Regions from separate parts of the Desulfitobacterium metallireducens DSM 15288 genome, predicted to be linked through region 1. Evidence: riboswitches for the same ligand, from Rfam matches in the RefSeq annotation. Region 1 holds a riboswitch; each other region holds the start of a gene.
What was found. A riboswitch is a leader RNA that binds a small molecule or an ion and turns the genes downstream of it on or off. The one in region 1 is predicted to bind cyclic di-GMP.

Region 1 (4,246 bases):
TCGGAAGGCTTTAAGTAAAGATAAGGTCATTGCTGAAATTACTCGATGTTCTGGAAGCCAATTTGATCCTACGCTTGCAAAACTATTTCTAGAAATAGTTTAGTTGCTGCCAAAGGGAACGATAAAAAAATCCTCCTTTTCCGTTCATCATTCAAACGGTTAAAGGAGGATTTTATCATATACGATACAAGTGGTGCGGGAGACAGGACTTACATATTGATGTAGAATGTTACGCCTACATTTCTATCATATTTAATTCTTACGATTTTACCATCTAGAGTATAATCCTTATTTACATTACTCGTATCTTCCCAAGCAAGAGGAAGAATTAGTGAAGCCAAATAATCAGATTGTCCCGGAAGGAAGAATTCCCAAAGATGTTTCGCTGTGTTTTGCATAGACTCATTTTCTAAATCTTTAACAAGCATTGTTCCTTTGTCTGAATCTCCTGTAGGTGAGCTAACATAGATAGCATCCATGGATTCACCAAATTTTGTTGTTCCGTAAAAGATATATTCACCGTTAGTTTGTTTAATCATACCTAATTGAGTTGCTAATTTATCTAAAGGCTTATCTGAACTGATAACAGTTTGTCCTTGTAAATATTTTGCTGTATCACTAACAGCTAAATCGGAAACCACAGCGGGTCCACCAAAGGATACAATATCAGGAGTGACATTTGCCGTATGCAGTTGTTTAAAATAATCGGCAATTGCAGGAGGGAGTGAAGAAGAAGTACTGTTCACTAAAACAATCGGGTCTCCTGTAAGGGAGGCTAAAGCACTTCCTGCAAGAGCATCAGGGAAATTATTGCCCGAGGCAAGGTATAAATTTTCGGGATTTAAGGAAAAGGTTTTAAGAATTTGTCCTGCAGTCTCGTAACGGTCAGCACCCGAGAGACGAGTAATTGAGGTACTAGGAACAAGAGACTGAACTTGAGCCTTGATACTCTCAGGAACAGCTCCAATCCCTCCTATAATGTAAACCTGGGAAGGTTGGTCACTGGTCAAGAAATCTTTTACTCCTTGAGGCATTCCTTCTGACCCAACTAAAAGAATGGGGTATCCTTTACTACTGGCAATACTCGAAATGCTCAAAGCATCTGGAAAATTTTCTCCAGAAGCAATGACGACGGGTGTATTTTTAGGGGCATTGATTTTTTGAGTAATTAAGTTGTTTGTATCGAATCGGTCTTGACCGCCAATTCGTTCAATATTCGAGAACCCTGCTTGATTGAGTTGGTCGATAAAGTCTCGTCCGAGAACCCCCGCTCCCCCGATAATGTGAACTGTTCCCGACTTGTTAAGATGTTGTTTGATATAGTCCATAGCTTCGGTTGAACTCTGAGCCGTACTATCGGCAAGAAGAATGGGAGCATTCAGTTTCTTGGCTAATACACTAGCGGATAGAGCATCGGGAAAGTTATTCCCTGAAGTCAAAATGACATCATTAGCTGTGCCGTTATTCAGTTGTTCTGAAATCGCTTTAGCGGTCTGGAATCGGGATGTACCAAACAGGCGTTGAACAGCAGCCCCTTGTACTCTAACGGCTTGGGCTGTCTCAGCCTGGACAGGAATGCTTCCAAGGGTCATGGAAGTAAGGAAAATCGGAAGTGCAAGCCCCAATATTATTTTCTTTTTCATCAATTACTCCTCCGCTTCTTTAAAATCATTTATTTCTTTTTTCCATCATGACGGCAATCTTTCTCATTACACAATTAGCGACCTGGCAATCGTCAGCCACACTGGACGACCCATAGCTTTGCGTCCCTGACTTTCGCCAGGTTTGCCTTTGTCATTGTTTTTATATGATTTTCTCATTCTTCAAACTCCACCCGTTCTATAAAGCGCGTCGAATCTTGCATTAAGTTTACATAAGTATCCTGATGGAGACATCTTCCTTCCCTATCAAACAGCAAGTGAATAAGAGGTCGGATTGGCTTTTGGATAGGTACAGCTATTACCACCCCAACTTCACCTGTGTTTAGGGAAATTCTTGTGTTTTCGGGATAGAGGGTTAACGATTCTTTTAAAGCTTGAACCACTTTCGGATTAAAGTCTTTCCCTGATTCAGCAATAATCATTTCCAATGCATGATAAGGAGGCAACCCTTTTCGGTACGGTCTGTCCGCGGTCAAGGCTTCAAAAACATCAGCGACTGCTACAATTTGGGCATTCCTGTGAATATCATTTCCTTTCAATCCATAAGGATATCCCAATCCATTCCATCGTTCATGATGTTCTTTAATTATTGCCACAACACCCGGTAATAATGGGGTGTTTATTAACAATCCTTCGCCTATTAACGGATGTCGTTTCATGATTGCAAATTCTTCTTCTGTTAAACCTGCAGGTTTGTTAAGAATCGCCCTGGGTATTCTTAGTTTCCCTAAATCATGAAGGAATGCTCCCAAGGTTAAATCTCTAAGTTCTTTCTCTTCATACCCTAAACGCGTTCCTATGAGTGCAGAAAGCAATGCGACGTTAATGACATGTTTAAAAAGCTCATAATCATTTTTCTTAAATAAACTATAATTTAGTCTACCCGAATAAAAATCCATATGAATATCTTGTACCGAGAATTTATTGAGAATTTCTTCTACAAATTCTACTGTCTTTTCAATCTGTTCAGCTTCAATCATCCTTGCTTCATGATAAATACTCCATAAAGAACCAACGAGATTGACGTAGCCATCTTTCGGAATCTTTTTGATATTCTTTGTTCGGTGTATCAAAGAATTGTGGTTTTGTAGCACATAAACTTCATGATTTTTGATGCGTTTACGTATGCTTTCATTAATGAAAAGACCTTTTTTTAGTAACAAATTCCCTTTTGGATCAAATAAGTCTGCACATGCTGTCTCATTCAAAAATGAACTTGGACTTAACCTTTTCTTCACCAAATCCATTAAAAATATCCCTTCCTTGTTCAATCTCAAACATTTTACTTTAAAATAATCTTAAAGTAGTAGGATTTACATCGATTTCTACTATATCACAATATTCCCCATATTTTTTACTTTTTTTTCGAATTATTCCGACATATTTCTTACTATAAACAGCTTACGCATTGCTAATAAATTCCCCTCTGGGGAAATATTCAATATCTCATCCCACTGAAACTCTTTGTTGATTTTCCTTATTCTTTTCGACATAAAAAATCCTCCTTTTCCGTTCATCATTCAAACGGTTAAAGGAGGATTTTATTATATACGTATATAAGTGGTGCGGGAGACAGGACTTGAACCTGCACGGTTACCCGCTGGTACCTAAAACCAGTGCGTCTGCCAGTTCCGCCACTCCCGCATCTTTGTCCAAGCCCGTAGAAGAGCCGAACAAATAATATTGTAACGTATTTCTCTCAGATTGACAAGACTTTAATATTGTTATTTTTTGTTAATCTTTGTTTTGATTATTTTTGTTTTTATTATCTTGATCCCCGTGTTCCTTCTCAGTAGAAATCTTTTCAGATTGATTTAATTGAGTTTGTTGTGTTGGCTGTGCTTGTAGAGTTTGTTGTTGCTCCATATTTAAATCTTCTTGATCTTCTTTATCTTGCTCCTCTTTATTAGATTCGTTACCATTTGTAATATGCTCAGCTTTCTTTAACCCAAGATCCACTTGGAATTGCTCGAGAGCTTGCTTTTCTTGTTTTTTCAATTGCGCTTGATTCTGAGTTTCGGTCATATTTGTTGTGTTATCTACGTTAGAAGTTTGTACAGTGGTTGTAGTTGTAGAATCGGCTGTATTGTCACGATCATCAGTACGGCCGTCCATTTTTTCAGCTTTGGTCACGGCCTTTTCAACTGAGCGAACAATATTCAGTGCAAGTTTTTGAGCCGCTTGAGGTGGGAGCTTTTCTAACAGGTTTCCTAGAACCACCATGTTATTGCTGTTGACTTGGGTCAAAGCAGCTTGAACCTTTTGGGCCGTTTCAGAATTAGGATCCTTAACTTGATCTAAGAACATTTGAGCCTGCTCAATCTTTTCGTTGTATACAGTGAGTGTCTTCTCGGCTTTATCCATATCGCCCTTCTCAATCATGACTTTCGCTTCTGCTAAATTTTCTACAGCCTGTTGTTCGACAACTTCAGCTTTTTTCACGGGATCAAAGGTTAGCGCAACTTGAAGTTTGCCGATCAACGTTTCGAACCAATACAAAGGAGAATCCGGTAAAGTTCCAGGGTCAACTGTTTCACCATTCTGATCCTGCACCGTTGTCGCAGCAGGGTCTTCTGTCGTTACTG
Region 2 (4,246 bases), 520 kb from region 1:
AGCACAATCGCCACAATCCTTACAGTCATTCGAGATCACTTTAATGACATGTTCTAGACTATGTTTACGGGGGTTCTTTCGTGCTTTATAAATACTTCTCATAATTGGGAAAAAGGCTTGATTGGGAGTAAAGATAAGGCTGTGCATTAGACGCAAGGCACGGAAGCTTGCTCCGACAGGAGCATTAAGCGGGAGATTCTTTCGATCAACAGGGATTGTTGTATTGAGTCCTGTCTTCTCATCTTTTTCATAATAATAAAATCCACCCGGGATAGGATAATCAAATTCACGAATAAGATCCATCCATTTTGAACTGAGTTCTTCACCCTTATTAATAATGTACTCAACTTGTTCGTATTTAACGTTATTTCCGCCGATGTGTACTCCAGCAAAGCCCATCCCCTTCATGATCGCATACATTTTGGCCGCTCTGAGTAGGCGGGCGCTTAACCCTTTATCTTCAGCTTTTTTTTCTTGATCTAGTTCAGCTAAGAGTTTATCAGTGACAACACAGCCCGGAAGTTTATTCTGGTTCATGATCCGAGCGGCTCCATAAGGAAGAATGTAAATATTACCGATGATAGGAATATTTAAATCATTTAATTTTATAAACTGAAGGACTTCATGAAATTTACGGGCATCATATCCAAGCTGAGTCACTATAAATTCAGCTCCGCTGGCTATTTTCTTTTTCATTTTAAAATATTGAACCATCTGCTCCGCTTCAGTTGCTTTGAAGGGAGAGACAGCGGCTCCGGCAAAGAAATCACTCGGTTGGTGACGGATGATTCCTTTCATTCCGGGATACTCCAAGCCATGGTTCATTTCACCGATCAATTCAACACCATGAGTTGGATCAAGATCGAAAACAGGCTTAGGTCGCCCTTGGAAACCTGACTCGGTGTAGTCTCCGGTCATGACTAAAAGATTACGGACTCCAGCACGATCAAGTGCATAAAGTTGACTTTCCATTTGGTTACGGTTTTTGTCTTTACATGTAAAGTGGACGAGAGGTTCAATCCCTAGTTTTAAGATCTCTTCACCTAAATAGTCTGCAAGCATCGCTGGATTTCCGCCGGGATTATCAGTGATAGTTAAGGCATGGACCTTTCCTCCTTTGGCTGCTTGTTCAGCAGCGAGGAGGGCACTTTCTTGGGCTTTCTCTCGAGCGCCTCTACCGGGAACTAATTCCCAGGTTACAGACATCGTTTTCTTATCGAGCAGAGACTCCTTAAATCGGTTTTCCATCCTTTTTCCCCTTTCCTACCCTTCCCTTGGTCGAAGTAAAACCTTTGATGACCTGTTTATATACTTTCTTTAATTGTAGTACAATTTGGACAATTCTTTCAATAGAACTCCCAAAGTTTTATTTTGCAATTATTAGAAATAATTGTTGAAATTCTTAACCAATAAGGTGATAATAAAAGAGAAAGTCGAAAATTAAGATAATTATGAGATTATTTCAAAACATTTGTAAAGGCAAACTCAGTGAAAGCCGAGGACGCAAAGCTACGAGTCTAAAGCCTCGGCAGAGGTAAAGATAGTCGGGTTGCCATGTTAAAGGATACGACGAATTGATCCTTGTTTTGGCAACGCCATACAGGGATTTATTTTTTTAAAAAAGTTAAAGGGGACGAATAAATTGAAAAAAATTAAGTCTAAGTTTATCGCTTCGTTTTTGCTCATAGCCATGATTATGGCTGCCTTTGTTGGAGGGTACAGTGTCTATAGTCAAGTTCAACTCGTGGATAATGAAATTCAGGATTATCGAGAAACTTTATTTCAGGAATATGATGCTATGATGAAGGCACAAGTTGAAACAGCTACGAGTTTAGTACAAAATGTTTATAATGAACAGCAAAAGGGGTTACTGACAGAGGAGCAGGCTAAAGTGAAAGCGGCTAATCTCGTTCGTGACTTGCGTTTTAATGGGAGCAACTATTTTTGGATCGATACGACAGAAGGCATAAATGTTGTTCTTTTAGGAAGAGATACAGAAGGGAAAAGCCGTCTTGCATCTAAAGATCCCAACGGGGTTGAATATGTAAAAGAATTTATTAAGAATGGGCAGCAAGAAGGTGGGGGTTACAGCGATTATCAATTTGCTAAACCCAATGAAACACAACCGCTACCGAAAAGAGGATACACGCTCCTTTTTAAACCCTATAATTGGGTTATCGGTACCGGGGACTGGGTCGATAATATTGAGAAAAGTGTGAGCGAGAAACAAGCTACATACCAGGCAGATATGCGTAAACAGGTAGGGATTAACGTAGGAATTATTCTGGTCGCGTTAGTTGCAGTTATTGCTTTTGCACTTTATTTTAGTCGTAAAATATCCCGACCCATTATCGAGGTAGCAGAGGAGAGTAAAGCTGTTGCCAATGGGGATTTCACTCGAGAAAAGCTGAATGTGTCTTCAAAAGATGAGTTGGGCGATTTAGCGGATTCTTTCAATAAAATGTCAGATAGTTTGCGTGAGCTTGTTCAGAGAGTTTCCCAAGCCTCCTCACAAGTTGCAGCTACTTCTCAAGAGTTAACCGCTGGAGCCGAGCAATCTGCTCAAGCTTCCAGTGAAGTTGCCGTTTCAGTAACAGAAATGGCTCAAGGCGCGGAAAAACAAAAGACGACGGTCGATGAAGTAGCAGCTGTAGCTGAGCAGCTCGCTGCGGGTGCGGAACAAATTCAAGCAAATACAGGAAATGTTGTTAGTTTTGCAGAAAGGACAGCACAATCAGCAGATGAAGGTCGTACTGCGATTACGACAACGATAGAACAAATGAAACAAATCCAGTCTGTGGTGAACCGTTCTGCTGAAATCACACTTCAATTGGGCGAGAGATCTCAGGATATTGGCAAGATTGTGGATACCATCTCGGCCATTGCTGATCAAACAAACTTACTTGCGCTGAATGCCGCGATTGAAGCAGCTCGGGCTGGCGAACAAGGAAGAGGGTTTGCTGTAGTTGCAGATGAAGTTCGCAAATTAGCTGAACAATCACAAGAAGCAGCGAAGGAAATTGCGCATTTAATTGCCAGTATGCAACAAGATACAGAGAAAGCCGTTAGTGCCATGAATAATGGGACTTCTGTCGTAGAAACGGGATCCAAGGTCGTAGCCCAAGCCGGAGAAGCCTTTGAAGAAATTGCACAACAAATCGAAAAAGTTGTGGCTCAGGTCAAAGGGATTTCAGAGGAAATGGAGCAAATGACCCAAGGAAATGAACGAATTGCTTCTTCTGTACGCGATTTGGATCAGATCAGTCGGGTTATTGCTGATCAAACTCAGAATGTATCTGCTTCTTCAGAAGAACAAGCCGCTTCGATGGAGGAGATCGCCTCTTCAAGTCAGCTCCTAGCGAAGATGGCTGAAGAACTAGACCAGTCTTTAGCTAAGTACAAGATCAACTAAGCATAGGAGTTAAAAGAAAGTCTTTTGCACTAGGAATAAAATAGACAAAAGAATAGGCTGATGGATAAGATAGATGAGCAAAGAATGTTTGCTCATCTTTTCTATTATAGACGGTAAAGAATAAGAGGCCTGTAAATCAGAAGAAACATACTTAAACCGGTAGAAAAGGATTCCTAAAGCTGAAACTCCACTATAAGGAAAGAAAGGATAAATATCGATCGTTGAAAATCCAGGGTAATATACTCCTAAAGGGAGAAGCCAAGGTCCTGAGATATACGTGTTAGATAAAACGAATCCCAAGATTAGGGCAAAGAGTGAGTAGAAGCTTAAAAAAGCCGTTGAACGTTTTTGGAGAAAGGGATAAAGAAGAGCCATCACCCCCAGAAAATGGAGTATTCCAAAGCGGATATAGGACTCGGGCATTGCGATATAGGTAAGTAAGGTGATAATCAGAGCCCAGGATAAGATTTTGACAGCATTGCGGAATGGATGGTGACTGAAACCGCTACTCACTCCTGCTAGGAAGATAAACAAGACGGCCGAAATCTTTCCTTCTACAAACCAATACCAAGAATCGACCTGAACTGGGGCAGAAGTGAAGAAATCCAAGTCATAAATAAAATGGTAGAGAATCATAAGAATGAGGGCAAGGGCTCGTAATAGATCGATTTCGGGAATTCGAGAGGCGGTATTTTTCAAATTAACACCTTACTTTCTTACACTTTATCTTTTCGTTGATAGGGAATGATGAGATGCTGTTCACAAAAAGGATGAGAAATAGCTAAGGTTTCATTCCAAAGTTTGAGAATATCAAACCGTCTTTCGGGATGATAG
Region 3 (4,246 bases), 1.3 Mb from region 1:
TTCTTAACATGGATGAACGAAAGGCAGGTATTTTCAGTGAAGATTCAATTACAATCCATTGGTACTATTCATTCTCCTTATCTTCCAGGACTTCCAATCCCTCATCAACCCCCAGAAAACGCCCCTGGTGAATTCTGGATAACACTTGATCCAGAGTATCAAGCAGGCCTCGATCAACTACTAACTTACCGCTATCTTTATGTTTTCTTTTATTTAGACCAAATTAAAGAAAACATTAATCTTCATATTCATCCTTCCTGGGCACCGGAAATAGAAGTTGGCATCTTCGCCAGTCGTTCCCCCAAACGTCCCAACCCAATCGGCTTAAGCATCGTCGAGTTAAAGGGGATTGAAGGAAACGAAATTCTGATTTCTGGAATTGATGTCTATAATGGCACCCCGTTACTAGATCTCAAACCCTATATTCGTGCAATTGACCTCAAATCAGATGCTAATGATGGCTGGTTTGATCAGCTTCAGGATAAAGATCATTTAGTTGCACATATGTTAGGCCTTCAGCATGAGCATGAGCATGAGCATACTCATGTCCACAACCAGGAACACAGTCATAAACAGGCGCATCATACCCATGTTCCTTCTTCGCCTAAGCTTTCAAGAAGCCTGCGAGTAACTTCAAAAAAAACCTCTCAAAAATAAAAAGATAAAAAATTACCTCCGTATCATGATGCGGAGGTAATTTGATTTAATGCAGTGGAGAAGGAGATTGAGGCTTTGTCACTGGTGAAGGATTAGGGGACTGCGGTTGAGCAAATTGTGGATTGTTGCGAGTACGATCCGTATATCCTGGCCCTATCTCACCCGGGCTATCAGGTCCGCGATCCTTACCGTATTGAGCGGGTCCACCATATTTCTCGTTAGGATTTTCTTCATATTGAATCCCATTCCCTTGATTCCAAGGTCCCCGAGCATCTCCCATTCCCGTAGACAGGTTCATATACTTTTTCGAGAACTCTGAATCACGGAAATTCTTATTCACGCCTGTCCCTGCCAAAGTATTAATAGCTTGCATGAAGGAAAAGTTATGAGACTCTTCCCGACTAAGTAGGAAACGAACCATGTCTTTAACTCCAGCGTCATCTGTTTGTTGGAGCAACCGTTCATAAATCAATTTAGCCCTAAGCTCCGCTGTTGAATTAGAAGAGAGATCGGTATACAGGTCCCCAGTGGATTCAATATATGCCCCTGTCCAAGGAATTCCCATCGAATTCATCAAGGGAGGTCCCCCTGCCAAGAGTGCCATATGGAGTGCCGGAAAATCGCGAGAAATATTGTCTGTTGGTCCAAGAAGCAGCGAAATGCACTCGCCGACCATTTCTAAGTGGCTCATTTCTTCCGCAGCAATATCTTGAAGCATATCCCGTATTTTGGAATCATTACACGCTACACTTTGCGTCATGTATTGCATTGCGGCTTTAAGCTCACCATGGGGCCCACCAAATTGCTCGAGCAATAGATTCGCGAATCTCGGATCAGGCTGATCCACATGAACGGTATATTCCATATCTTTGATATGTTTGAACAACGCGAAACCCTCCTTCTCGAAGTTAAAATACAATCATGCTTATTTTCTGTAGAAAAATCAAATACTATCCAAAAAGAATTGCATCTGCAATCTGATTATTGTAGAATACTAATAATTGTATAATCTTTTATTGTGTTGGGGTAAACTTCGTGAAAGCGAAGGACGCTAAAGCTATGGGTCTACGGTTGATTACATGAGCAAACATCAGCTAAGATCGCCAAGCTACAAGTTTTTTGAACTTCTCAGGGGAGAGCGGTTCCTTTTTAGGACTGCTCTCCTTTTATTTTTTAAGGAGGGAATTAACTGTGACAGATCAAACAAGGAAAAGGATTAATTTCTTACAAGAATTTTCGATTCCCCTTATTGCAGGCGTAATAATGGCTTTAATCTGGGCCAATTTAACACCTGAAAGCTACAATCACTTTGTTCACAATAAATTATTCGGTAATTTCTCACTTCACTTTTTTGTCAATGATATTTTTATGGTCTTCTTTTTCGCTATGGCGACAGTGGAAATCACCCAAAGTCTATTACCCGGTGGGGACTTAAATCCCCTTAAACGGGCTATCAGCCCTATTATGGCAACCTTTGGTGGAGTTATTGGTCCAGTCGTTATTTATCTAGTTCTTAATCACTTTATGGGTAGCCCCGATTTTCTCAAAGGGTGGGGAATTCCTACTGCGACTGACATCGCTTTAGCCTGGCTAGTTGCCAGACTTGTCTTCGGAGCATATCATCCGGCTGTTTCCTTTTTATTATTATTAGCGATCGCAGATGATGGAATTGGTCTTTTAATCATTACCCTCTTTTATCCTGATCCGTTAAATCCAATAGCTCCTGTGTGGCTATTGTTTACGCTTACTGGAATGTTAATTGCTTACTTTTTGAGAAAAAAGAATGTTAAAAACTACTGGCCATATATTATCTTCGGAGGAACATTGAGTTGGATCGGTCTTTATTTAACCGGTATCCATTCATCGCTTGCCTTAGTCTTTATTGTTCCATTTTTGCCGCATCCTACAAAAGAGCAGGCCGGTCTGTTTGAAGACGATCCCGAAGATCCAGACCCTTCAACTTTAAAGGAATTTGAACACGATTGGAAAATCTTCGTCGATTTTGGGCTCTTATTATTTGGTTTGACGAATGCAGGTGTTCAGTTCTCGGGAATCAGTACAGTGACTTGGTTAGTATTTTTTGCCTTAGTCATTGGCAAAACATTAGGGGTCTTCACAATGGGTTCACTTTCCGCTTTAATCGGTTTTCCGCTACCTAAAGGAATGAATCATAAAGACCTTTTTGTTGCTGGGCTGGTCGCATCAATGGGACTTACCGTTGCCTTATTTGTAGCTGGTGTAGCCTTTACTGATCCAAGTCTTCAAGGAGCTGCTAAAATGGGTGCACTCTTTAGTGCTGGATCTGTATTTTTATCTTTTATTGCCAGTAAGTTGCTTAGAATTCAAAGAAAAGCAACTGAAGTCTCAAATACCCAACATAAACAGAATTAAGTTTTGAGCGTAATTCTGTATACATTTTCATTTGCCTTGAAATTCACTAGAAAATATGCTAATTTAATATTAACAATGGTTAGAGCAAAGGCGCTCTTAGAAGACTTTTCGAAAGTTGAGAAGTCTATAAGGGTGTCTTTTTCTGTTTTTATAACTTTATAGTAAATAATTAAAATATGCATAAAGGAAGGGATAAGAAATGGATATCTTCGGAGCTAATGTTTTTAACAACTCAGTAATGAAAGAACGCCTGCCTAAAAATACGTACAGAGCATTAAGGAAAACAATTGATGAAGGAACTCCTTTGGAGCCGGCAGTTGCTGATGTCGTCGCCAATGCCATGAAAGATTGGGCCCTTGAGAAAGGTGCAACCCACTTTACGCACTGGTTTCAACCGATGACTGGGGTCACCGCAGAAAAGCATGATGCCTTTATTTCTCCTACAGCTGACGGCAATGTTATTATGGAGTTTTCCGGAAAAGAACTCATTAAAGGTGAGCCTGATGCATCTTCTTTCCCTAATGGCGGAATTCGTTCAACCTTCGAAGCACGAGGTTACACTGCTTGGGATTGTACTTCTCCTGCCTTCTTGCATGAAGATGCTGGCGTCGTCACCCTTTGTATTCCGACCGCCTTTTGTTCCTACACTGGCGAAGCCCTCGACCGAAAAACGCCTTTATTACGTTCTATGGAGACCCTCAACAAACAGGCGCTTCGAATCCTACAGCTTTTTGGTAACACAGAGAGTAAGCGTGTCATTGCAACTGTTGGAGCAGAGCAAGAATACTTTTTGATTGATAAAAAGTTCTATATGCAAAGAACGGACTTATTGCTCACGGGACGTACGCTATTCGGCGCCATGCCTCCTAAAGGCCAAGAGATGGAAGATCATTATTTTGGGAGTATCAATGAACGGGTTACCGCTTACATGCAAGACGTCAATGTTGAGTTATGGAAACTCGGGATTCCCGCCAAAACACAACACAAAGAAGTCGCACCAGGCCAATATGAAATTGCTCCGATTTTTGAATCCACGAATATCGCTACAGATCATAATCAGCAAGTTATGGAAACTCTGCAAAAAGTTGCAACTCGTCATGATTTAGTTTGTTTACTCCATGAAAAACCGTTTGCCGGGGTCAATGGCTCAGGCAAACACAATAACTGGTCGATGAGCACTGATGATGGCATTAATCTT

Region 2: linked by a shared signal. The riboswitch ahead of DESME_RS00210 (methyl-accepting chemotaxis protein) and the one ahead of DESME_RS13120 (cell wall-binding repeat-containing protein) in region 1 are both predicted to bind cyclic di-GMP.
Region 3: linked by a shared signal. The riboswitch ahead of DESME_RS03855 (Na+/H+ antiporter NhaA) and the one ahead of DESME_RS13120 (cell wall-binding repeat-containing protein) in region 1 are both predicted to bind cyclic di-GMP.

Annotation. Positions count from the first base shown of each region.
Region 1 is NZ_CP007032.1:2,695,936-2,700,181, forward strand. It holds gene DESME_RS15435 (MASE3 domain-containing protein) at 1-103, shown strand, start outside; gene DESME_RS13120 (cell wall-binding repeat-containing protein) at 210-1,643, opposite strand; cyclic di-GMP riboswitch class I at 1,717-1,800, opposite strand; gene DESME_RS13125 (HD-GYP domain-containing protein) at 1,817-2,908, opposite strand; gene DESME_RS16405 (hypothetical protein) at 3,032-3,154, opposite strand; tRNA gene DESME_RS13130 (tRNA-Leu) at 3,223-3,305, opposite strand; gene DESME_RS13135 (DUF5667 domain-containing protein) at 3,396-4,246, opposite strand, start outside.
Region 2 is NZ_CP007032.1:42,125-46,370, forward strand. It holds gene DESME_RS00205 (methylenetetrahydrofolate reductase C-terminal domain-containing protein) at 1-1,248, opposite strand, end outside; cyclic di-GMP riboswitch class I at 1,469-1,557, shown strand; gene DESME_RS00210 (methyl-accepting chemotaxis protein) at 1,643-3,412, shown strand; gene DESME_RS00215 (heparan-alpha-glucosaminide N-acetyltransferase) at 3,422-4,111, opposite strand; gene DESME_RS00220 (glycosyltransferase family 2 protein) at 4,129-4,246, opposite strand, start outside.
Region 3 is NZ_CP007032.1:801,496-805,741, reverse strand. It holds gene tsaA (tRNA (N6-threonylcarbamoyladenosine(37)-N6)-methyltransferase TrmO) at 37-657, shown strand; gene DESME_RS03860 (manganese catalase family protein) at 704-1,543, opposite strand; cyclic di-GMP riboswitch class I at 1,673-1,773, shown strand; gene DESME_RS03855 (Na+/H+ antiporter NhaA) at 1,849-3,048, shown strand; gene DESME_RS03850 (glutamine synthetase III family protein) at 3,248-4,246, shown strand, end outside.